DNA from 3 places in the Streptomyces sp. NPDC050625 genome. Region 2 is predicted to be linked to each of the others. Evidence: riboswitches for the same ligand, from Rfam matches in the RefSeq annotation. Region 2 holds a riboswitch; each other region holds the start of a gene.
The links. Region 2 has a riboswitch for cobalamin ahead of AB0I54_RS22400 (CbtB-domain containing protein). Riboswitches for the same ligand answer to the same signal wherever they lie in the genome.
Positions count from the first base shown of each region.

Region 1 (4,165 bases), on a different contig from region 2:
GCACGCCCGCAGGGTCGCCACGACCGCTTCCGCACCGTTCACGTCTCGTCCCGTCCTCGCCTGGTGATGGTCATGCCCGTGGGGATGAGGAGCCGGCGGCTTCAGTCGAGCAGCACACCGGGATTGAGGATTCCGCCCGGGTCGAAGGCGTGCTTGATCCGGTGCATCAGCTCTACCCTGGCCGGGTCCTCCGACTCCAGGAAGTACGACTTCTTCGCCCTGCCGATCCCGTGCTCGCCGGAGACGGCGCCGCCCCGCTCCAGGCCCGCCCGGAACAGCCGCCGCAGCACCTCGTCGCGGCGGACGGGGTCCGGCTGGAAGACCGACAGGTGCACGTTGCCGTCGCCGGCGTGGCCGCAGCCGGTGACCAGCGACCCGGTGTCCTCGGCGGCTGCCTGGGCGGCGGCCAGCAGCCCGTGCAGCTCGCCGCGCGGCACGACCACGTCCACGATGTCGTCGGCACCGGCCGCCTTCGCCGTCCAGAAGGCTCGCTCACGGGCCTCGACCAGCCTCCTCGCCGTGGCCGCGGGCAGCACGAAGACGTCCACCGCGCCGTGTTCGAGCAACTGCTCACCGACCGCCTCGACATCCTCCTGGAGCCGCGTCACGGAGCGGCTCTCCAGCACGACGAGCAGATAGCCGAGCGCGGTCAGCCGCACGGACGCGGGAACGCCCAGCCCCGTCTTCTGGTCGTCCGCGATCGCCGCCATGGCCAGCAGGTCCACGTACTCCAGCGCGGCCGGCTCCAGGCCCCCGCCCGCCAGCGGCGGGACCGACCGGAAGACGTCCTCGGCCGACGCGAACGCCGCCAGTACGGTCGTGGAGTGCCGGGCCCGCGGCCGCAGCCGGAGCGTCGCCTCCGTGACCAGGGCGAGCGTCCCCTCGGAACCGACCAGGAGCTGGGCCAGGTCGTAGCCGGTGGACGTCTTGACGTACTTGCCGCCGCCGCGCACGATCTCGCCGGACGCCAGGACGGCTTCGACGGCGAGCACGTGGTGGCGGGTGACCCCGTGCCGTACGGCGTGCATCCCGCCGGCATTGGTGGCGATGGTGCCGCCGATGCTGGCGGTGGGCGCGCCGAGCCGCACGGGGTAGTGCAGGCCGGACTTGGCGGCCTCGTGGTCCAGTTGGTCCAGGGTGACACCGGGCTGTACGACGGCCACGTGGTTGACGGCGTCCACTTCCAGGATGCGGTTCATCCGCTCGAACGAGACCGTGATCCCGCCCGGCCGGGGCACACATCCCCCCGACATGCCGGTCCCCGAGCCGCGGGCGGTCACCGGGATCCCGGCCCCACCGGCGATCCTGAGCACGTCCGCCACCTCGGCGGCCGCGGCGGGCCGGACCAGGTACGCGGGCGTCTGCGGTACGGCGGTCAGCGACTCGTCACCGGCGTACTCAGGGGGGATCTCTGCCCCGGCCAGAACGTGCCGTGCTCCCACGGCGTCGGCCAGCAGCGCCTCGGTGTCCGCCATCGCACCCCCTCCTCGGCTCCCGCTCCCGCCGATCCTGGCCGCGCACCCACTCCACCGGAGGGGGCCGTCCGGCCCTTACCCAGGGCCATATGGACCGGCATGCTTTCCAAGCCGGTCCTGACACGGCGGCACAGCCCGCACGTCCCTCGCGTTCGGCCGTGCGCCGACCCGCACCGGCCCGGCAGGACATCCCGTCGGGCGGCTGCTTGCCGACGGCGGAGTGTGGCAGGATGCGGGCGACGGTGCGGAGGAACTCCGGTGCGGGCCGATGGCCCAAGTCCGGGGCGGGCCCGCCACTGTGACCGGGGAGCTGCCTCCCGCAGATGGCCACTGGCAGCCGGTGCGAGCCGGCCGCTGGGAAGGCCGGGAGTCGGCGCCGGTACCCGTGCTGTACGAGCCGGGCGCCGAGATCCGGGAGCCAGGATATTCCGGCCGTCCCGCAGCCAGGCACTACCCGCCCGGGCGCGGCCCGTTCACGGCGGCGTGGAGAACCGCCGACAGCGGAAGGAACTTCCTTCATGGTGCCCTCGTCCGGCTCCGACATGATGTCCTCGTCCGGCTCCGACACGGTGTCCTCGTCCGGCTCCGATCCAATCCGTCGGCCTGCCGCCGACCCCGCCGTCGGCCTGTTGCTGGAGCGCACCCTGGCCGCCATCACCCCTGCGGACTCCGGCGCCCGCACCGCGGCCCGTGACCGCCAGAACCACCTGACCAAGCCGCCCGGCTCGCTGGGCCTGCTGGAGGACGTGTCGGTCCAACTCGCGGGTCTGGCGGGCAGCTGCCCGCCGCCGATGCCGGAGCCGGCCGCGGTGGCCGTCTTCGCCGCCGATCACGGTGTCCACGCCCAGGGCGTCAGCGTCTGGCCGCAGGAGGTGACGACTCAGATGGTCGCCAACTTCCTGGCCTCCGGCGCCGCGGTGAACGCCCTGGCCGCTCAGACCGGAGCCAGGGTGGTCGTGGTGGACGTGGGTATCGTGACTCCGGTGTCGGCCTCGGACACGACCCCGGGCATGCTGCTGCGCCGCCGGGTCCGCGCCGGAACCGCGGACATGACCGGCGCTCCGGCCATGACCCGTCAGGAGGCGATCCACGCCATCGAGGTCGGCATCGGCGTCGCCGCGGAACTCGTCGACGACGGCTCCCGCTGCCTGCTCACCGGCGACATGGGCATCGCCAACACGACCGCGTCCGCGGCACTGATCGCCGCGTTCACCGGTGCGGACCCGGACGACGTGACCGGTCACGGAGCGGGAATCGACGACACGGCCCGACGGCACAAGGTGGGGGTGGTGCGCAGGGCTCTGGAGCTGCACCGGCCGGACCCGCACGACCCGGTCGGGGCGGTGGCGGCGGTCGGCGGCCTGGAACACGCGGCGATCGCCGGGTTCGTGCTGGGCGCCGCCGCGCGCCGGGTCCCGGTGATCCTGGACGGGGTGATCGCCTCGTCGGCGGCTCTGGTCGCGGCCGCGCTGTCCCCTGATGCCCTGGCCGCCTGTGTGGCCGGACACCGCTCGGTCGAGCCCGGGCACAGCATCGCCCTGCGGCACCTCGGCCTGCATCCGCTGGTCGACCTGGGGCTGCGGCTCGGTGAGGGCACCGGTGCCGTGTTGGCCCTGCCACTCGTGCAGGCGGGGGTGCGTGCCTTGCGCGACATGGCCACATTCGACTCCGCGGAGGTCTCGAGCAAGCACAGCTGAATCAGCCTGCGGGACTCGGGCGCCGCCTGGGTCCCGTCGGGCCGCCTGTTCTGCCGAGTTGTACCGGACCTGGGGGTGGATGGCACGAAATATGGTTACGGTATCGTAGGTTACGGAACCGTAAGTACGCGTTCCGGACCCGGCTACCATCCTTGCGAGGACCCATGAGCACACCCCGGACGAGGGCCGACCTCCCCTGGCTGATCCAAGGTGGAATGGGGGTGGGGGTGTCCGGCTGGCGCCTGGCTCGTGCCGTCGCGCGTACCGGGCAGTTGGGTGTCGTCTCCGGTACCGCCCTGGACACGCTGCTCATCCGGGTGCTGCAGAGCGGTGACCCGGGCGGCCACCTGAGGCGGGCGCTGGCCGCCTTCCCCGTACCGGAGCTTGCCGATTCCATACGGGAGCGCTACTTCGTCGAGGGCGGGATCGGTGCCGGCGAGCGGTTCGCGGCCACACCCCGGCTGACGGCTGACGAAGCGTGCCCGGCCCGGTCGCTGACCGTCGTGGCCAACTTCTGTGAGGTGTGGCTCGCCCGGGAAGGCCACGAAGGGCCGGTCGGCATCAACTACCTGGAGAAGGTCCAACTCGCCACGGTCCCCGCCATGTTCGGCGCGATCCTGGCCGGCGTGGACCACGTACTGGTCGGTGCGGGCATTCCCGCACAGATCCCGGGCATCGCGACCCGGCTCGCCCAACTGCAGCCCGTCACCGCGCGATTGGACGTCGATGGTGACGACAAGCCCGTAGAGCTGCGCTTCGACCCGGCCTCAGTGCTGTGCGGAGCACAGCCGGGGCCCCTGCGCCGTCCCGACGTCCTGGCCATCGTCTCGCTGCCGGCCCTGGCGTCGTATCTGAACCGTTCCCCGGAGACCACTCCGGACGGCTTCGTCGTCGAAGGTCACCGTGCCGGCGGGCACAGCGCGCCGCCGCGCGGTCCGATGCGCCTGGACGAGCAGGGCGATCCCCTCTACGGCCCCCGGGACACCCCTGACT
Region 1 covers NZ_JBFAIQ010000008.1:224,665-228,829, reverse strand. The annotation lists gene AB0I54_RS21360 (acetolactate synthase large subunit) at 1-42, opposite strand, end outside; gene AB0I54_RS21355 (FAD-binding oxidoreductase) at 102-1,475, opposite strand; cobalamin riboswitch at 1,723-1,904, shown strand; gene cobT (nicotinate-nucleotide--dimethylbenzimidazole phosphoribosyltransferase) at 1,994-3,172, shown strand; gene AB0I54_RS21345 (nitronate monooxygenase) at 3,337-4,165, shown strand, end outside.
Region 1: it holds a riboswitch for cobalamin, as region 2 does, so the genes downstream of both, cobT (nicotinate-nucleotide--dimethylbenzimidazole phosphoribosyltransferase) here and AB0I54_RS22400 (CbtB-domain containing protein) in region 2, are expected to answer to the same signal.

Region 2 (4,165 bases):
TGATCGTCCCGAGGAGAAGCAACCGTTGAAGCCCGGCAGCTACTACGAGCGGATGGACGACCACCGCTACAAGCCCACCCCGCACGTCGGCGGCGCCTGGGCCTCGGACGAACAGCACTTCAGCCCGCTCGGCGGCCTCGTCGTGCACGCGATCGACCGCCATCTGGCCGCGCGCCCCGGCTCCGGGCTGCTGCTGTCGCGCATCAGCTACGACATCCTCGGGCGGCTCGCCCTCGACGAGTGCGAGGTCCGGGTGGAGACCGTGCGCCCCGGCCGCACCATCGAACTCCTCGAAGCGGTCGTACGGATCGCCGACCGCCCGGTGGTCCGCGCCCGCGCCTGGCTGCTCGCGGCGCTTGACACCACCGCAGTGGCAGGAGGCCCGGGCGAGCGGCTCGCCCCGCCGGAGAGCCTCGCCGCGTGGCCGATGGCCGACGTGTGGCCGGGCGGCTACATCGCCTCCCTGGACGTCCGCCCGGTCGGCCCACCCCGGCCGGGCCGCACCACGGCCTGGGTCTCCACCCCGCTCGCCCTCGTCGCCGAAGAGCCGAGCAGTCCGCTCGCGTCCTACCTCGCTCTCGTCGACACGGCCAATGGCATCGCCGTACGACAGCCGCCCAGCGAGTGGATGTTCCCCAACGTCGACCTGACCGTCCACCTGCACCGCCGGCCCCGGGGCAACTGGACGGGCTTGGACACCACCGTCACCTTCGGCCCCACCGGCCAGGGCCTGACCAGCACCGTCCTGCACGACGTCGACGGCCCCGTCGGCCACGCCCAGCAGATCCTGACCGTCCGCCCCCAGCCGGATCGCTGAGCCGCCGCGGGCAGGCGGGATCCGCTTCTGCCGGCACCGTGCCGCAGGACGTCGCGAGAGGGCCCCCGGATGGTTCCGAAGGGCCCTCTTGAGTCCCGAAGGGATCAGTGCGCGGCTGGAACCGTCCGCGGGGACGAGGCTGTCGCGGGCTTGGGATTGAGCATCCGCTCGGCCAACTCGCCGAAGACGAGACCGAATCCGACCCACAGCACCGTCTGGATGGCCAGCGCGGAGAGCCGGAACCGCCACAGCAGGGTCGCCGGGAAGTCCTTCGGTACCTCGTTGATGACGGGCAGGAACGCGAACGCGAGCCCGATGGCGACGGCGAAGGCCGCCACCGCGGCGACGCTCGCGTACCAGGTGCCCAGCGAGGGCGCGAGCCGCTTGCCCAGGATGGTGGCGGCGATCGCGAGGAGGACGCTGAGCGCCATCATCAGGAAGTACAGGGTGGTGCGCTTGCTGATGGTGTCGGGGTCGCCCACGGAGGGCGGATTGGCGGGGTACTTGAGGAACGGCACGACGTACACGGCGAGCAGTGCGCAGCCGGACAGCAGCAGCGCGGTCGCCCGGGGGCTGAACCGGCCGACGCGGCCGAGTGCGAAGCAGAACGCGAGCGCCGCGATGCCGCCGAAGGCGACCCCGTAGACCAGGACGCCGGTGGCGAGTCCGGCGGTGGACTGCAGGGAGCGGGAGACGACCTCCATCTCGTGCTCGTGCGAGTGCGCCTCCTCGAAGCCGATCGCGTTGTCGACACTCGGCTCACCGAGGAAGTAGGCGACGACGAGGGCGAGCACGCCGGCGGCCAGGCCGGCGAGCATGCCCCGTACGAGGAGGTTTCTTACGGTTGTGGAGTTCATGGTTGTGCGGCGCCCCTCGCGTCAGTGGCAGGGGAAACCGAGCAGATGGCGGGCGTCGTGCACCCACTCGTGGACGTCCGTGCCGTTGATCACGGAGGTGGCGCCCTGCTCGGCGCCGACGAAGTACAGCAGGACCAGCATCAGGATGCCGAAGAAGACCGCCCAGGGTGCTATCGCCTTCAGCGGCAGCGTGGCGGGAACGACGGGGGTGGTGGCTGTCGGCTGGGCGACGGTCTGCGCCATGGCAGGGCCTCCTCTGGGAGTTCGCGTCCCATCTCGGTGGTGCATGGGACGACGGCCACGGGTCTGACTCACGAAACGCCCCAGGGGCCCTTCGAATACAGTGGCGCGACCGTGCCGGACTCCCACCGGCTTCCGTCTCGCCGTCGTCGATATCGCACCGACGGTACCGCGTGTCGGGGACACGGCCAAGACCGCACCCACCAGGCGTGATCTTCCTCTCCCGACGGGCGGTCCGGTGCGGGGCGTGGGGTCAACTCCCCGTCAGGTGTGGCAGGTGGGGGATCGGGGTCACGGGGAGCGTGGCCGGGATGCGCTCCAGGACGCCGCCCGCGAAGACGTCGTACAGGGGCAGTGTCTCCAGGTGCACATAGCCGATGTGGCAGTCGCAGGCGGCGAGTGGGCAGGGGCGGGGGCGCAGGGCGGTGCGGTAGGAGCCGTCGTAGAGGTTGCCGAGCGGGGTGGGCACGAAGTGGCAGCGGCGGACGGTGCCTTCGCCGTCGACGGAGATCACGGAGTCGCCGGTGCGGCAGGGCAGTCCCGCGCTCGTGTGCGGGTGCCTGCTGTACGGGAAGAGCGGGTCCAGGGCCGTCCACCGGTCGGCCTCCACGTCGGTGTACCGGTGTCCCTCGGCGGCGTTGACCCACAGGTAGACGTGCTCGGGCAGGTCGGCGCGCAGGCGCCGGGCCGCGTCGAGGTGGTCGGGCAGACCGACGATGCCGACGCTGAAGCGGATGCCGCGCTCGGTCAGTTCGCGGCATTTGGTGAGGAAGCGGTCGTACGGGGTCTGTCCGGGGTGGTAGGTGCACCACAGGGCCAGCGTGTCGCGGTCGGCCTCGGCGAGCCAGTCGGTACGGCAGCTGAGGTTGGTCTGGATCGCCACGCGCCGGATGTGCGGCAGGTGGGACAGGTCGGCGAGGGTGCGCCGGTACCAGGAGCGGACCAGGCCCTCTCCCCAGGGGGTGAACAGGATGGACAGGCGGTCGCCGGTCTGCTGCCGGGCCCAGGCGGCGAAGCGCTCCAGACAGGCGCGGTCCGCGCGCAGTTGGGCGCCGGTGTCGCGCCGCTTGGCGAACGGGCAGTAGGGGCAGTCGTAGTCGCAGGAGGCGAGGGGGCCCCGGTAGAGGAGGGTGAGGTCCATGGCGGGCCGCTCACTTCCTCTCGTAGGCGGCCATGGCGGCCCGGACCGCCGGGGAGAACAGGTCGGGGCCGATCGCATCGGAATGAGCGACTCCCTCGGGGGTGAGCCTGAGGGTGCCGGGGTCGTCGGTCAGCCAGCCCCGGTCGGCGAAGCGGGCGAGTTCGGGGCCGAAGTGGTCGGCGGGGGTGGTGCCGAAGCGGGCACGGTAGTCGTCGAGGCGCAGGCCCTCCGCCTGGAGCAGGGACTGCAGGAGGTGCCGGCGGCGGGCCTCGTCGGTGTCGATGGGGCGGCCGTACTCGGCGTGGGCGAAGTCGCCGGCCGGGCGGGACACGTAGTCGTCGATGATCGCGCGTATCTCGTGCATGCCCACGGCGTAGTCGAAGGAGTAGTGCAGACCCGCCGTGTAGGAGCGGGCGCCGCAGCCGAGGCCGATCATCCCGTCGGTCTGGCAGGCGTAGTCGTCGGCGCCCTGGGGCGGGGCGTCGGTGCGGCGGAACATGCGCATGGACTGCTGGGTGTAGCCGTGCGCGAGGAGGTGGTCGCGGCCGACGCGGTACAGGCGCAGCCGCTGTTCGTCCCAGGCGGGGTCGGGGCCGCTGCCGCGTCGGCCCAGGCCGGTCAGGGGGCGGACGTAGAGGGGGTAGAGGTAGAGCTCCTCGGGGCGCCAGGCGAGGGCCGCGTCCAGGGAGTGCAGCCAGGTCCGTTCCGTCTGGCCGTCGATGCCGTAGATGAGGTCGATGTTGAGGACGGGAATGCCGGCGTCACGGATGCGGGCGAGGGCCGACTCCACGTCGGCGCGGCGCTGCGGGCGTACGGCGGCGCGGGCCTCGGAGTCGACGAAGCTCTGCACGCCCAGGCTCAGCCGGGTGGTGCCGCGGTCGGCGAGGACCGTGAGCCGGTCGGCGGTGGCGGTGGCCGGGGAGGCCTCGACCGACAGCGGGACGGCGTTGAGGTCGGCGCCCATGCGGTGTTCGGCGATGTCACACAGCCGTTCGAGCTCGGTGGCGGTGAGGAAGGTCGGGGTGCCGCCGCCGAAGGCCGCCGTGGCGAAGCGGACCTCGTCCGTGTCCCCGAGCGCTTCGCGTACGGCCCCCGCCTGGCGCTCCAGGG
Region 2 covers NZ_JBFAIQ010000009.1:127,964-132,128, forward strand. The annotation lists gene AB0I54_RS22390 (thioesterase family protein) at 53-817, shown strand; gene AB0I54_RS22395 (CbtA family protein) at 922-1,674, opposite strand; gene AB0I54_RS22400 (CbtB-domain containing protein) at 1,696-1,917, opposite strand; cobalamin riboswitch at 1,953-2,094, opposite strand; gene AB0I54_RS22405 (STM4011 family radical SAM protein) at 2,168-3,055, opposite strand; gene AB0I54_RS22410 (STM4012 family radical SAM protein) at 3,066-4,165, opposite strand, start outside.

Region 3 (4,165 bases), on a different contig from region 2:
CCGCACGACGACACCGGGCTCGGCGGCCAGGGCGTCCACGTCGGTGAAGTTGGACATGAGCGGGATCGCGCAGACGGCGACCCGCAGCACGTCCTCCCCGACGGGCGGTGCGACGGACGACTCGCGCACGGTGCCGCGCAGCGAGACGCGGAGCCCGTCCTCCTCGTCGATGCCGAGCCCGTGCCGGAACGGCAGCACTCCGTAGGTGTGCCGCCCGGTGAGCCCGTGCAGCATGTCGAGCCCCGGCTCCAGCAGGGACACATCCCCACGGAACTTGTTCACGAGGAATCCGGCGACAAGTTCCTGGTCCTCGGGCGAGAGCAGGGCGACGGTCCCGAAGAAGGAGGCGAAGACGCCTCCGCGGTCGATGTCGCCGACGACGAGCACGGGGAGCCGGGCGTTGCGCGCGATCCCCATGTTCACGATGTCGGTCCGCCGCAGATTGATCTCGGCGGGAGAGCCCGCCCCCTCACAGATCACCGCGTCATACGTGCCCCGCAACTCGGCGAGACAGTCGAGAACGGTCCCGAGAAGTCTCTGCTGCCGGCCCCCGTGATAGCCGCGGGCGCTCAACTCGCCCACCGGCTTCCCCAGCAGCACGACCTGGCTGCTCTGCTCCCCACCGGGCTTGAGCAGCACGGGATTCATCAGCGCGCTGGGCTCCACCCGGCACGCCTGGGCCTGCATGGCCTGCGCCCGTCCGATCTCGGCGCCCTCGCGCGTCACGAACGAGTTGAGGGACATGTTCTGCGCCTTGAAGGGCGCGACCTTGACGCCCTGTCGCACCAGCCACCGGCAGATCCCCGCCGTCACGACGCTCTTGCCCGCGTCGGAGGTGGTGCCGGCGACGAGCAGACCACCGTTCATGACGTGCCCCCCTTTGTCCTGGCTGCGACTGCGCGCGCGGCGATCCCGACGCCGAGCGCGAGCAGACCGACCCGACGGGACAGCCGTACGGCCCGGTCGATGTCCTGGGTGGCCACGGTCCGGCCGCCGCCGTTGAGCACGGGCCGGTGCTCGACCCGGCCTCCGTAGGAGAGGGTTCCGCCGAGCCGCAAGCCCAGGGCCCCCGCGAAGGAGGCCTCGACGGGACCGGCGTTGGGGCTGGGATGCCTGTGCGCGTCGGCCCGCCAGGCACGCAGGGCGCCGCGCGGATCCGGGCCCGCGGCGGCGGCCAGTACGGCGGTGAGCCGGGCCCCCGGCCATCCGGCGACGTCGTCGAGGCGGGCGGAGGCCCACCCATAGCGCCGGTACCGGGGGGACTTGTGCCCGACCATGGCGTCAAGGGTGTTGACCGCGCGGAACCCGAGCAGCCCGGGCACGCCGCCCACGGCGCCCCACACCAGCGCCCCTACGACGGCGTCGGACGTGTTCTCCGCGACGGACTCGACCACGGCCCGGGCGATCCCGTCGGCGTCGAGCGCCTGCGGATCGCGTCCGCAGAGGTGAGGCAGCCGCGCCCGGGCCCCTGCCACGTCGCCCGCCTCCAGGGCACGCCCGACGGCCCGGGCCTCCCGGGCGAGCGAAGTCCCCCCGACCACGGCCCAGGTGGCGGCAGCGGTGAGCGCGACGGAGACGGCGGGGGAGGGACGTACGGCTCGGCGGGCGAGGGCGCCCAGGGCCACGGCTCCACCGACGCACGCGGCGGTGTGCAGGGCGCCCCAGCCGCGGTGGTCCCGCCACAGCACCCGCTCCACGGCGCTTGCCGCACGCCCGAAAGCGGCGACCGGATGCCCACGGCGTGGATCGCCCAGGAGAAGGTCACCGAGGAGGCCGGCGGAGGCGCCGTACGCGAAGACGCGATCGGCACGCATCGGCTCAGCCGGCCGTGGGGTCGAGCAGCGACCTGGTGCTGTACCTCAATCGGCAGCCGAGCATGGCGATATGTCCTCACTCAGGGTGTCCGCGCCCTGGTTCGACGAGACCGGCGGTGGGAGTTCCTGGCTTCCGGAGAGTTCTTCCCCGGTGACAGTGGCGGGACCGCGCCGGATTCACACCGGCTTCCTCCCTTGCCGCCGTACATGGCTTTGGCAGTCCACCATGCCTCCGGAAGGGCCGTCAACTTGCTGTTGACCTGCAAGAGGAGAGTGTGCTGAGACCCACACCGGCGCTGCGCGGGCGGGTGGGGGCGCGCGAAAAGGCTCCTCCCCGAAGGCATCGGGGAGGAGCCCGGTAGAGCTCGGTCAGGCCTTGGCCATGAACTGGGCCATGAACTGGGCCAGGGTCAGGCCTTGGCCATGATCAGGTAGATGCCGTACGCCACCGCCGCCGCGCAGGCAGCGAAGCAGACGTACGCTCCGGTGACCGCGAGGGGGGCGGAGCCGCCCTGGGCCGTGGCGCGCTCGCGGTGCGCGAGGCCCTTGACGCCCAGGGTGAACAGGGCCACGAGGCCCACGGTGACCACGAGGCTGACGCCGAAGACGGAGCCGAGGGCTGCCCAGTCGATCTTCATGGTGATGCTTCCTTAGTAACCGGGTCTCGGGGTCAGACGGTGGCGGCCGGAGGGGCGGCCGGGTCGGTGGCGGGGGCCGCGGCGGGGGCGGTCGCGGGGGACGGGATGGTGGCCGTCAGGTCCTCGGTCACGGTGCCCGCCGGGGGCGGCGTCACGGCGGCCATCGCCGTGGTCACCACACCGGCCGGCTCCTCGGTGTCGTTGACGTTGCTGTGGTCGACCACCTGACGGCGGGAGAGCTTCCAGATCGCGGCGCTGGAGGCGATCAGGAAGACGGCGACGACCGCGGTGCCCCAGTCGCCCAGGTCGGTCACGGACTCCGCGAGCGCGGCGACCAGGGCGGCCGCCGGCAGGGTCAGCGCCCAGGCCACGACCATGCGGGTCGCGGTGGACCAGCGGACCACGCCGCCCTTGCGGCCCATGCCCGCGCCCATCACGGAGCCGGAGACGGCGTGCGTGGTGGAGAGGGAGAAGCCCAGGTGGGAGGAGGCCAGGATGACCGTCGCGGCGCTGGTCTGGGCCGAGAAGCCCTGCTGCGGCTGAAGGTCGGTCAGGCCCTTGCCCATGGTGCGGATGATGCGCCAGCCGCCGATGTAGGTGCCGAGCGCGATGGCGAGGCCGGCGGAGAGGATCACCCAGACGGGAGGGTTGGAGTCGGGGGCGATGGCGCCGCCGGCGATCAGCGCGAGGGTGATGATGCCCATCGTCTTCTGCGCGTCGTTGGTGCCGTGGGCGAGGGAGACGAGACCGGCGGAGGCGATCTGGCCGGCGCGGTAGCCCTTGCGGGTGGCCGCGCTGTCGGCGTCCTTGCTCAGCCCGTAGGAGAACCTCGTGGCGAGCATGGCGGCCACGCCGGCGACGATCGGGGCCGCGACGGCCGGGATCAGGACCTTGGTGACGAGCACGTCGCCGTGGACGGCGCCGGTGCCGGCCGACGCGATCGTCGCGCCGATCAGACCGCCCATCAGGGCGTGCGAGGAGCTGGACGGGAGCCCGACCAGCCAGGTCAGCAGGTTCCAGAGGATCGCGCCGACCAGGGCGGCGAAGATGACCTCGGGACGTATGCCGGTCTCGTCGACGAGACCCTTGGAGATCGTGTTGGCGACCTCCACGGAGAGGAAGGCGCCTACAAGGTTGAGCGCGGCGGACATGGTCACCGCGACCTTGGGCTTGAGCGCACCGGTCGAGATGGTCGTGGCCATCGCGTTGGCGGTGTCGTGGAAACCGTTCGTGAAATCAAACGCGAGTGCGGTTGCCACCACAATCGCGAGGATCAGCGAGAAGTTTTCCATTTACCCAGGCAATCGTTCAGAGGACGTCATTGGCTGGTTGACCGTAGGAAACCTGGGTGAACGGAAGGTGAACTGGGGCAGGACTCGGGGTGTCGCAAACGAGGGGTTGTCGCTCCGCTCCGGCCCGCTTCGGCCCAGGGGCCCAGACGCCCCTTGACCAGTTGCCCCGGGCGAACGGCCTCAGCCGGTTCAAGGGCCCGTTGAAGAGATTTTGGTCACCCGGCCGGTTCCCCCGCTCCGAGGGCCCGTCGGGGCGCCGGCTGGCAGGATCGCCGCATGGCTGAGCAGCGGCGGAACCAGCGGGACGGACGGGATGACCGGGACGGCGCCCGGCCTGTGCCGGAGGTACGGAGGAGGTCTGTGTCCGACGGGGAGGCGCACGCCTGGGAGGCGCTCGTCGCGACGGCCCGCCGGACCGTGT
Region 3 covers NZ_JBFAIQ010000007.1:432,494-436,658, forward strand. The annotation lists gene AB0I54_RS20000 (cobyric acid synthase) at 1-867, opposite strand, end outside; gene AB0I54_RS20005 (cobalamin biosynthesis protein) at 864-1,814, opposite strand; cobalamin riboswitch at 1,914-2,056, opposite strand; gene AB0I54_RS20010 (hypothetical protein) at 2,225-2,452, opposite strand; gene AB0I54_RS20015 (inorganic phosphate transporter) at 2,485-3,744, opposite strand; gene AB0I54_RS20020 (class II aldolase/adducin family protein) at 4,021-4,165, shown strand, end outside.
Region 3: it holds a riboswitch for cobalamin, as region 2 does, so the genes downstream of both, AB0I54_RS20005 (cobalamin biosynthesis protein) here and AB0I54_RS22400 (CbtB-domain containing protein) in region 2, are expected to answer to the same signal.